Regions from separate parts of the Paenibacillus sp. ClWae2A genome, predicted to be linked through region 1. Evidence: riboswitches for the same ligand, from Rfam matches in the RefSeq annotation. Region 1 holds a riboswitch; each other region holds the start of a gene.

Region 1 (2,268 bases):
AACTCTTCTACAGCTTCGCGTTTGGAGAAGCCATATACCAGATTGTTCGCCCGCTCACCCTCAATAATCTCCGAGAATGACTTCTCGTGCACATTACCCAGATTAATCACACCCTCGCCATCGAGACAGCATGGAACCACCGTTCCATCTACAAGCACAGCTGCCTGATTACGCAATGCATGGCAAAAGCCTTTGCCGTCATCTTCAGGTGCATCCAGACTTGGCCATTGGAACTCATGGTCCTGATTCAGGTATACATTTGGGGCAATTTTGACCCCGCTGCCTGGAACTACTTTTTCCTCAATGCGGAAGTCCAGATTGAACTCACGTTCCAATACTTCAAGGGTCTCCCGATTTCGATTCATCTGAGCATTCGTGAAGTTATCCTGCGTCAGATTCCACAGTCGGAATGAGATGATGACATTGTGTTTAACGGCCTCGTGTACAAAGGACAAAATATGACGCAGATATCCGTCACGATCTGTTGAACCTTCATGCCCATCGAAGCTGTGCAGGGAGAAATTCATCTGCCGCAGCGCCGGTTTGCCAAGCAATTTATGCTGAGTCTTGGGCAACAGTGTACCATTTGTTGTAATGTTCACCTTGAGTCCCTTCTCATGTGCGGAATCAAGCAACAGATCTATTTTGGGATGCAACAAGGGTTCGCCTTTGACATGTAGATAAATATGATTGGTGTGTGGTTTAACTTGTTCCAGTATATTGTTGAAGACTTCAGGGTCAATGAATCCTTTGGCACGCTGCGTCTGTGGACAGAAGCTGCAAGCCAGATTGCAGATACTCGTGATCTCAATATATACTTTTTTGAACGTTTTCAACTCGGGTCCCCATTCTGCCTAGGAGGGAGAACATTCCCACCTGCATTTTGTGATCCGGCCTTTACGGGCCATCCCTATTATATCGAGTTCGGAAGCCAAGGTAAATTGTTCAGTTGTTCGGGTCTGACTCCAAGTTCATCTCAAGAATTCTATCACACTGCCTCTTTACAGTTCATGTTCGAGTGATATATGCTGAACACACAACTGCATATCTTGAACTTTTGCACTAGGGGAGCCTTGCGGCTGAGACGAATATGACTATTCGGACCCTTTGAACCTGATCTGGATCATACCAGCGGAGGGAAGTGGAGCGGCCTTTTAGTAAGCGGAATTTTTTCATGTATATGTGAAGATAAATTGCCGATTTAACTTACAGACCCACTCATTTCTCCGGAAATGGGTGGGTCTTTTTTGTTCCTTTTGCAGAGCATAGGATGCCGTTGTTATTCCAGCAGTCTGAAATTAAGGGGGTGAGGATCAGATGGATAACCATGTAACCATTCACAACGTAAGCTTTGCTTTTTCCAAAAAAAAGGATTCCCCCGTGCTCTCCAATGTGTCGCTTCGGGTTCAACAAGGAGAATTTGTCTCGATTATCGGCTCCAGCGGATCAGGTAAAAGCACGCTCTTCAAGCTGCTCGCAGGCTTGCTTGAGCCAACCGGCGGCACCATCGATATTGCTGATGTACCGCGAGGAGAACGGCTCGGACGAGTCGCCTATATGCCGCAGAAAGACCTGCTGTTATCCTGGCGTACCGTCATGGAGAACTGCATGCTGCCTGCCGAGTTGGCACCAGGCCGACAGGACAAGGACAAGTTACGTGCCAACATCCTAGCTGGATTGGCAAGGTTCGGCCTGTCGGGTTATGAACAGGCCTATCCGGATGAATTGTCCGGCGGCATGCGGCAGCGGGTGGCATTGCTTCGTACCTTGCTTACAGGCGGGCAGCTCATGTTGCTGGATGAACCCTTCGGTGCACTCGATGCCTTAACAAAACGAGAAATGCATCGCTGGTTGTTGGAGCTGTGGGAGGGCTTTGGCCAAACCGTGCTGTTCATTACACATGACATCGAAGAAGCCCTGCTGTTAAGTGACCGTATCATTCTGTTAACTCCAGGAGGGCAAGGTCAGCAATTGCGGGAGATGACGGTTCCTTTATCACGCCCAAGGCATTCGGACATGATCTACGAAACGGCTCTTGTGCAGATGAGACAACAACTGGAGGAACAATTGCATGCAAAGCGATAGAGGTAAGGTCAGCGTCCGGACTTGGCTCTCGAAGTGGTTTTCCCAATATGGTTTGTTTATTGTGCTCGTGCTCTTATTACTGGTGATCTGGGAAGTGATTGTGCGTATGGGATGGGTGCCTTCCTTCATCATTCCTGCACCCACGGCCATCGCAGGCTCACTGATTAAGCATTGTCATCTGCT
Region 2 (2,268 bases), on a different contig from region 1:
GTCATTTATCATTTGGAATTTGCCAAATTAACGAGATATGCAGCAAACTATAACAAGTTTCTTGAGATGGCTGATATGAATAAAGCCCAGCATATTGATGCATACGAGAAGCAGCAAGAGTACATCAAGAAACAGGAAGATTTCATTCAGCGTAACAAGGCGCGGGCTTCAACTTCAGGTCGAGCGAAGAGCCGGGAGAAGCAGCTGGACAAGATTGAACGTATCGATCGTCCAGATGAGGCGGCCAAACCAACGTTCAAATTCAAGGATGCCCGCGCGAGTAGCAAAACGGTCTTTGAGGGTATTGATTTTGAAATTGGATACACGTATCCTTTGCTGCCCAAAATGACGATGACAATTGAACGTGGTGAGAAAATTGCCATCGTAGGTTGTAATGGTGTAGGTAAATCGACACTGCTGAAAACCATCCTGGGAAAAATATCTCCACTCAGTGGAAAGACCTTTTTGGGAGATTATCTCGAAACGGCCTATTTTGAGCAGGAAGTCCGTGCTGGAAATATCACGCCGATTGAGGATGTCTGGAATGAGTTTTCACATTTGACCCAGAATGAGGTCCGGGGTCATCTCGCTCGCTGCGGGTTGAAAAATGAGCACATTACTCGTCCGCTTAACATGCTGAGTGGTGGAGAGCAAGCAAAGGTTCGTTTATGCAAACTCTTGATGCGTGAGAGCAACTGGATTTTATTCGATGAACCGACGAACCATCTGGATGTAACAGCCAAAGCTGAGTTGCAACGTGCCTTGCAAGAATTCAAGGGAACGGTGTTGCTGGTATCTCATGAACCTGATTTCTACGAGGGTTGGGTCACCAAAACATGGAATGTCGAAGAATGGTCTGAGAAAAACTAGATGATTTAAGACAATGTTTAACAGAAATGACGGTGACAAAAAAATCTGTCTATGGTAACATAGGCTACAACTTCATATGAACACTAGGGGGGCCGCACGATGCGGCTGAGATGGAAGAATGCGATTCCGGACCCTTTGCACCTGATCTGGATCATACCAGCGTAGGGAAGTGGCGAGCGCGTTTCAGTGAATGACGTGAGCAAACGGCAACTCGAAAGGATTTCAACCGTCTGCTTAGCGATTTAAACATGCAGTTGCGTGTATAACGTTATGGCTATAAGGTCTATAGCTTTATTACACGAAATGAACTGTATGCATCAGTCAGTCATCTGGTCCTATAATTAATACGCAGCCACTCCCCTACGGGAGTGGCTTTTTTGTGTTTTTCATAGCATTGATGCATGGAAGGAGATGAACGGTACGGCAATTTCTCATGAACATGTACACGGATCATTTGAATTGCATGTTGTATCTACGGGTGCAGGGGATCAAGCATCTTTTGTAAAAGCAGCAAAGGACGTTTGGCCATGGGTGGACTATATTCACATACGAGAGAAACAACTCTCATGGCAAGACAAGATCGGTTGGGCTGAAAGTCTGCGTAGCATTGGCGTTCCATCTTGTCGCATCGTTGTCAATGGTTCAGAACTGCCTTCACAGAATGACATCTATGGCGGTGTACATTGGGGGCAAGATGCGATACGCAACTGTAACCCTACTGTTATAAGCAATGTGCAGCGACTTCGTCTGGGTGTATCTGTTCATTCCATCGATGAGGCAAAAATCGCTGAGGAACGGGGAGCCGATTACCTTTTCTTCGGGCATGTATACTCAACCAACAGTAAGCCTGATCTTGAACCAAGAGGATTACATGCTCTTGCTGAAGTGTGCAGGCGTGTCTCCATTCCTGTCATGGCGATCGGTGGCATCGAACCGGGAAACATTCACGCTATTCGCTCTGCAGGCGTACAGGGAGTCGCTGTGATCTCGAATGTATGGGCGAGCGATTCCCCGGATCGGGCGGTTGCATTATTAAGGCAGGCTATCGTTGCTACAGAAAGTCTGAGCCCCTGAATAAAGGAGATGAGAGGATGAAAGAGATCGTAACGGGTCAGAACAGGAATCATTTCAGTCATCAACTGAAATCTGAAACGGAATCAAGAAGCAAAGCTTTTACTGATAATCCGGATAAGATTCATGCAGAAACGATTATTGTAGGCGGAGGCGTTATTGGTTGTGCCATCGCATATGAGCTTGCTTCCCGTGGACAGGATGTACTGTTGCTGGAGCGTTCGGCGATTGCAGGAGGCACTTCTTGCGCAGCGGCTGGAATGCTGGGGGCAGATAGTGAGGATTTTGCTCATCCTTTGATGGCTAAGCTTGCCAGGCAGAGTAGAC
Region 3 (2,268 bases), on a different contig from region 1:
TCAGGGTCGTTTTGGATCGTCTGCTCGTTTGTTACAAGGACAGGTGTGTAGTAATCCAATGCTTCTGAATAATCCTTCACATATAACATGTCGATCGGTTCCCCGCGCAGTTCGGCTTCAATACCCGTCCAAGCGTAGAAAATCCACGCGAAATCAATGTCCCGTTTCACTGCGGTGAAAAAGTCAGCATCACCCATGTTAATGTTTTTCACTTTGGATACATCGGCGCCTTCGCCTTCCATAATGGATTGCATCACGGCTTCTTCAACAGGGGAGCCCCAACCGCCATAGGTTTTACCTTCAAAATCTTTCGGTGATTTAATATTCCGATCCGCCGGAGCAGCGAACCCGGATGTATTATGCTGAATAACTGCTGCAATGGAGACGAGTGGAACACCCTGTGTGCGGGCTTGAGTTACACTCTCCTGATAACTTACGCCAAAAGGCACTTCATTCGATGCAACCATCGTATCTGCGCCACCGGCACCTGGTTGTACAATCTCCACGTTCAAGCCTTCGGCCTTGTAAAAACCTTGATCTACAGCCGCATACAGGCCTGTGTGATTCGTATTCGGTGTCCAGTCGAGCACCACTTTAATATCTTTCAGGGCGGCAGTGTCACCTTCGTTGCTGCTTTCCGTATTTGTGTTGCCGTTCTGCCCAGCTGGGGCAGCTTCTTTGCCGCCACATGCGGCTACAGTCACCATAAGCACGCATAAGAGCAACAATCCCATCGTTTTACGCCATTTCATCTGTAATTCTCTCCTTCGGTATGTCCGGCCGATTGGCACGGGGTACTCCTTGGCTTCATATCCAATCATCTTGCATAAATCGACAGATTTATACCAGTTGAGATCTGGATGACGTTATTTTATAACATAAGAAAACGTCTATCGATGTCATTCGAAGAAGCCAGACCGCGTTTAGCGGAAGTTTTCTTGCAATATCAGGAAGGGGATGCTCAAAGCGTATACTTTCTGATAGTAACAAAAAAAGCGCCCCGTAATCCGGGACGCGTGCAGGCGTTAGAGAGGTGGCGTTCAGCCATAGGGCTGTGCCATTTCGATATACTCCGATTCCTACGCTGGCATGATCCAGATCAGGTCTAAGGGTTAGTATCTTGGTGGGATACACTCTCAGCCGGCCAATTCCGACTCCCCTGGGAAACTATGAAGTTACGGGCATTACTAGGTGTAATTATAGGCCAGGAGGTGGAACGTGTCTAGTCAGGAACTGGATGGGGACACGTATGAACTTATCAAACAGGCCGTTATACATATGTATAACAGCCTGTTTAGATGTGTTATTTTCAATAATTATCGTGGCGAATCATATAAGGAAATCTGGCTGAGTGCGAAAGCATCGGATTTTGGATCATAACCTACCTGTTTCTGAGTGCTTTCCAGATTCAATCGTTTAAACCGATTATTCGAGATCCCATGCAGTATGGTGAAGGGCTCCAGATTGGTAGCTGTAATTGCTTTGAACATCAAATCACACATGTCAGCCGGACTAATATACGCGCTCATATCCCTTGCCTCCAGCGCTGGTCCGTCTGGTTGAAAATCATCATATGCACCTATACGTACCGCCACACTTTGTAAACCTTCGGTATACGCAAAATAAGAAGCAAGCGATTCTCCAAAACATTTGCTAACCCCGTACAAATTCCGTGGGCGTGTTGGCATGTCCGGATAGACTTGAGCATCAATGGGATACCCCTCGATCGTCTGTGCACTGCTTGCCAGAATGACTCTTCGTACACCTTGGTCCTTGGCTGCACGGAATACATTAAATGTACCTTTGATATTGATGTCCAACAACGATTCATAGAATCCGGCATGCGGGGAAGGATCTCCCGCCAGATGTACAACCACATCCATGCCTTCGCAAGCGTGCTGACAGGCTTCGGGATCTGTCACATCCAGTGTCATGATCTCATGGCTGGTCTCTTGATACGTATGCAGTCTGTCAATATTCAAATCTGTTAGTCGCAGGTGAAATGCTTCTGACAAGTGTTGGGACAAGTCACGTCCAATTTTTCCGGCTGCGCCGGTAATTAAAATGTTCATGAAATCAGCTCCAATTCTTAGCGCTGGAAGAACTCAATCCATTCCTTTTCAGGTCCATAGATGAAGAAATAGCGGTAACCGTTAGGCAGTGTAATGATCTCTCCATCGATAAATTCGGCTTCGGTGGATTGGATGCGTTTGTACTCAGAATCAAGATCATGCACGTGGATGGCAAAATGGTGCACCGTACCTTCGG

Evidence for each region. A riboswitch is a leader RNA that binds a small molecule or an ion and turns the genes downstream of it on or off. The one in region 1 is predicted to bind thiamine pyrophosphate.
Region 2: linked by a shared signal. The riboswitch ahead of QVE09_RS04385 (thiamine phosphate synthase) and the one ahead of QVE09_RS19680 (ABC transporter ATP-binding protein) in region 1 are both predicted to bind thiamine pyrophosphate.
Region 3: linked by a shared signal. The riboswitch ahead of QVE09_RS26830 (ABC transporter substrate-binding protein) and the one ahead of QVE09_RS19680 (ABC transporter ATP-binding protein) in region 1 are both predicted to bind thiamine pyrophosphate.

The regions. Positions count from the first base shown of each region.
Region 1 is NZ_JAULSQ010000006.1:312,041-314,308, forward strand. Features, by position in the region: gene QVE09_RS19675 (radical SAM/SPASM domain-containing protein) at 1-836, opposite strand, end outside; TPP riboswitch at 1,055-1,157, shown strand; gene QVE09_RS19680 (ABC transporter ATP-binding protein) at 1,318-2,085, shown strand; gene QVE09_RS19685 (ABC transporter permease) at 2,072-2,268, shown strand, end outside.
Region 2 is NZ_JAULSQ010000001.1:1,059,324-1,061,591, reverse strand. Features, by position in the region: gene QVE09_RS04390 (ABC-F family ATP-binding cassette domain-containing protein) at 1-870, shown strand, start outside; TPP riboswitch at 946-1,055, shown strand; gene QVE09_RS04385 (thiamine phosphate synthase) at 1,282-1,944, shown strand; gene thiO (glycine oxidase ThiO) at 1,962-2,268, shown strand, end outside.
Region 3 is NZ_JAULSQ010000014.1:27,883-30,150, reverse strand. Features, by position in the region: gene QVE09_RS26830 (ABC transporter substrate-binding protein) at 1-752, opposite strand, end outside; TPP riboswitch at 1,059-1,171, opposite strand; gene QVE09_RS26825 (NAD-dependent epimerase/dehydratase family protein) at 1,317-2,072, opposite strand; gene QVE09_RS26820 (VOC family protein) at 2,090-2,268, opposite strand, start outside.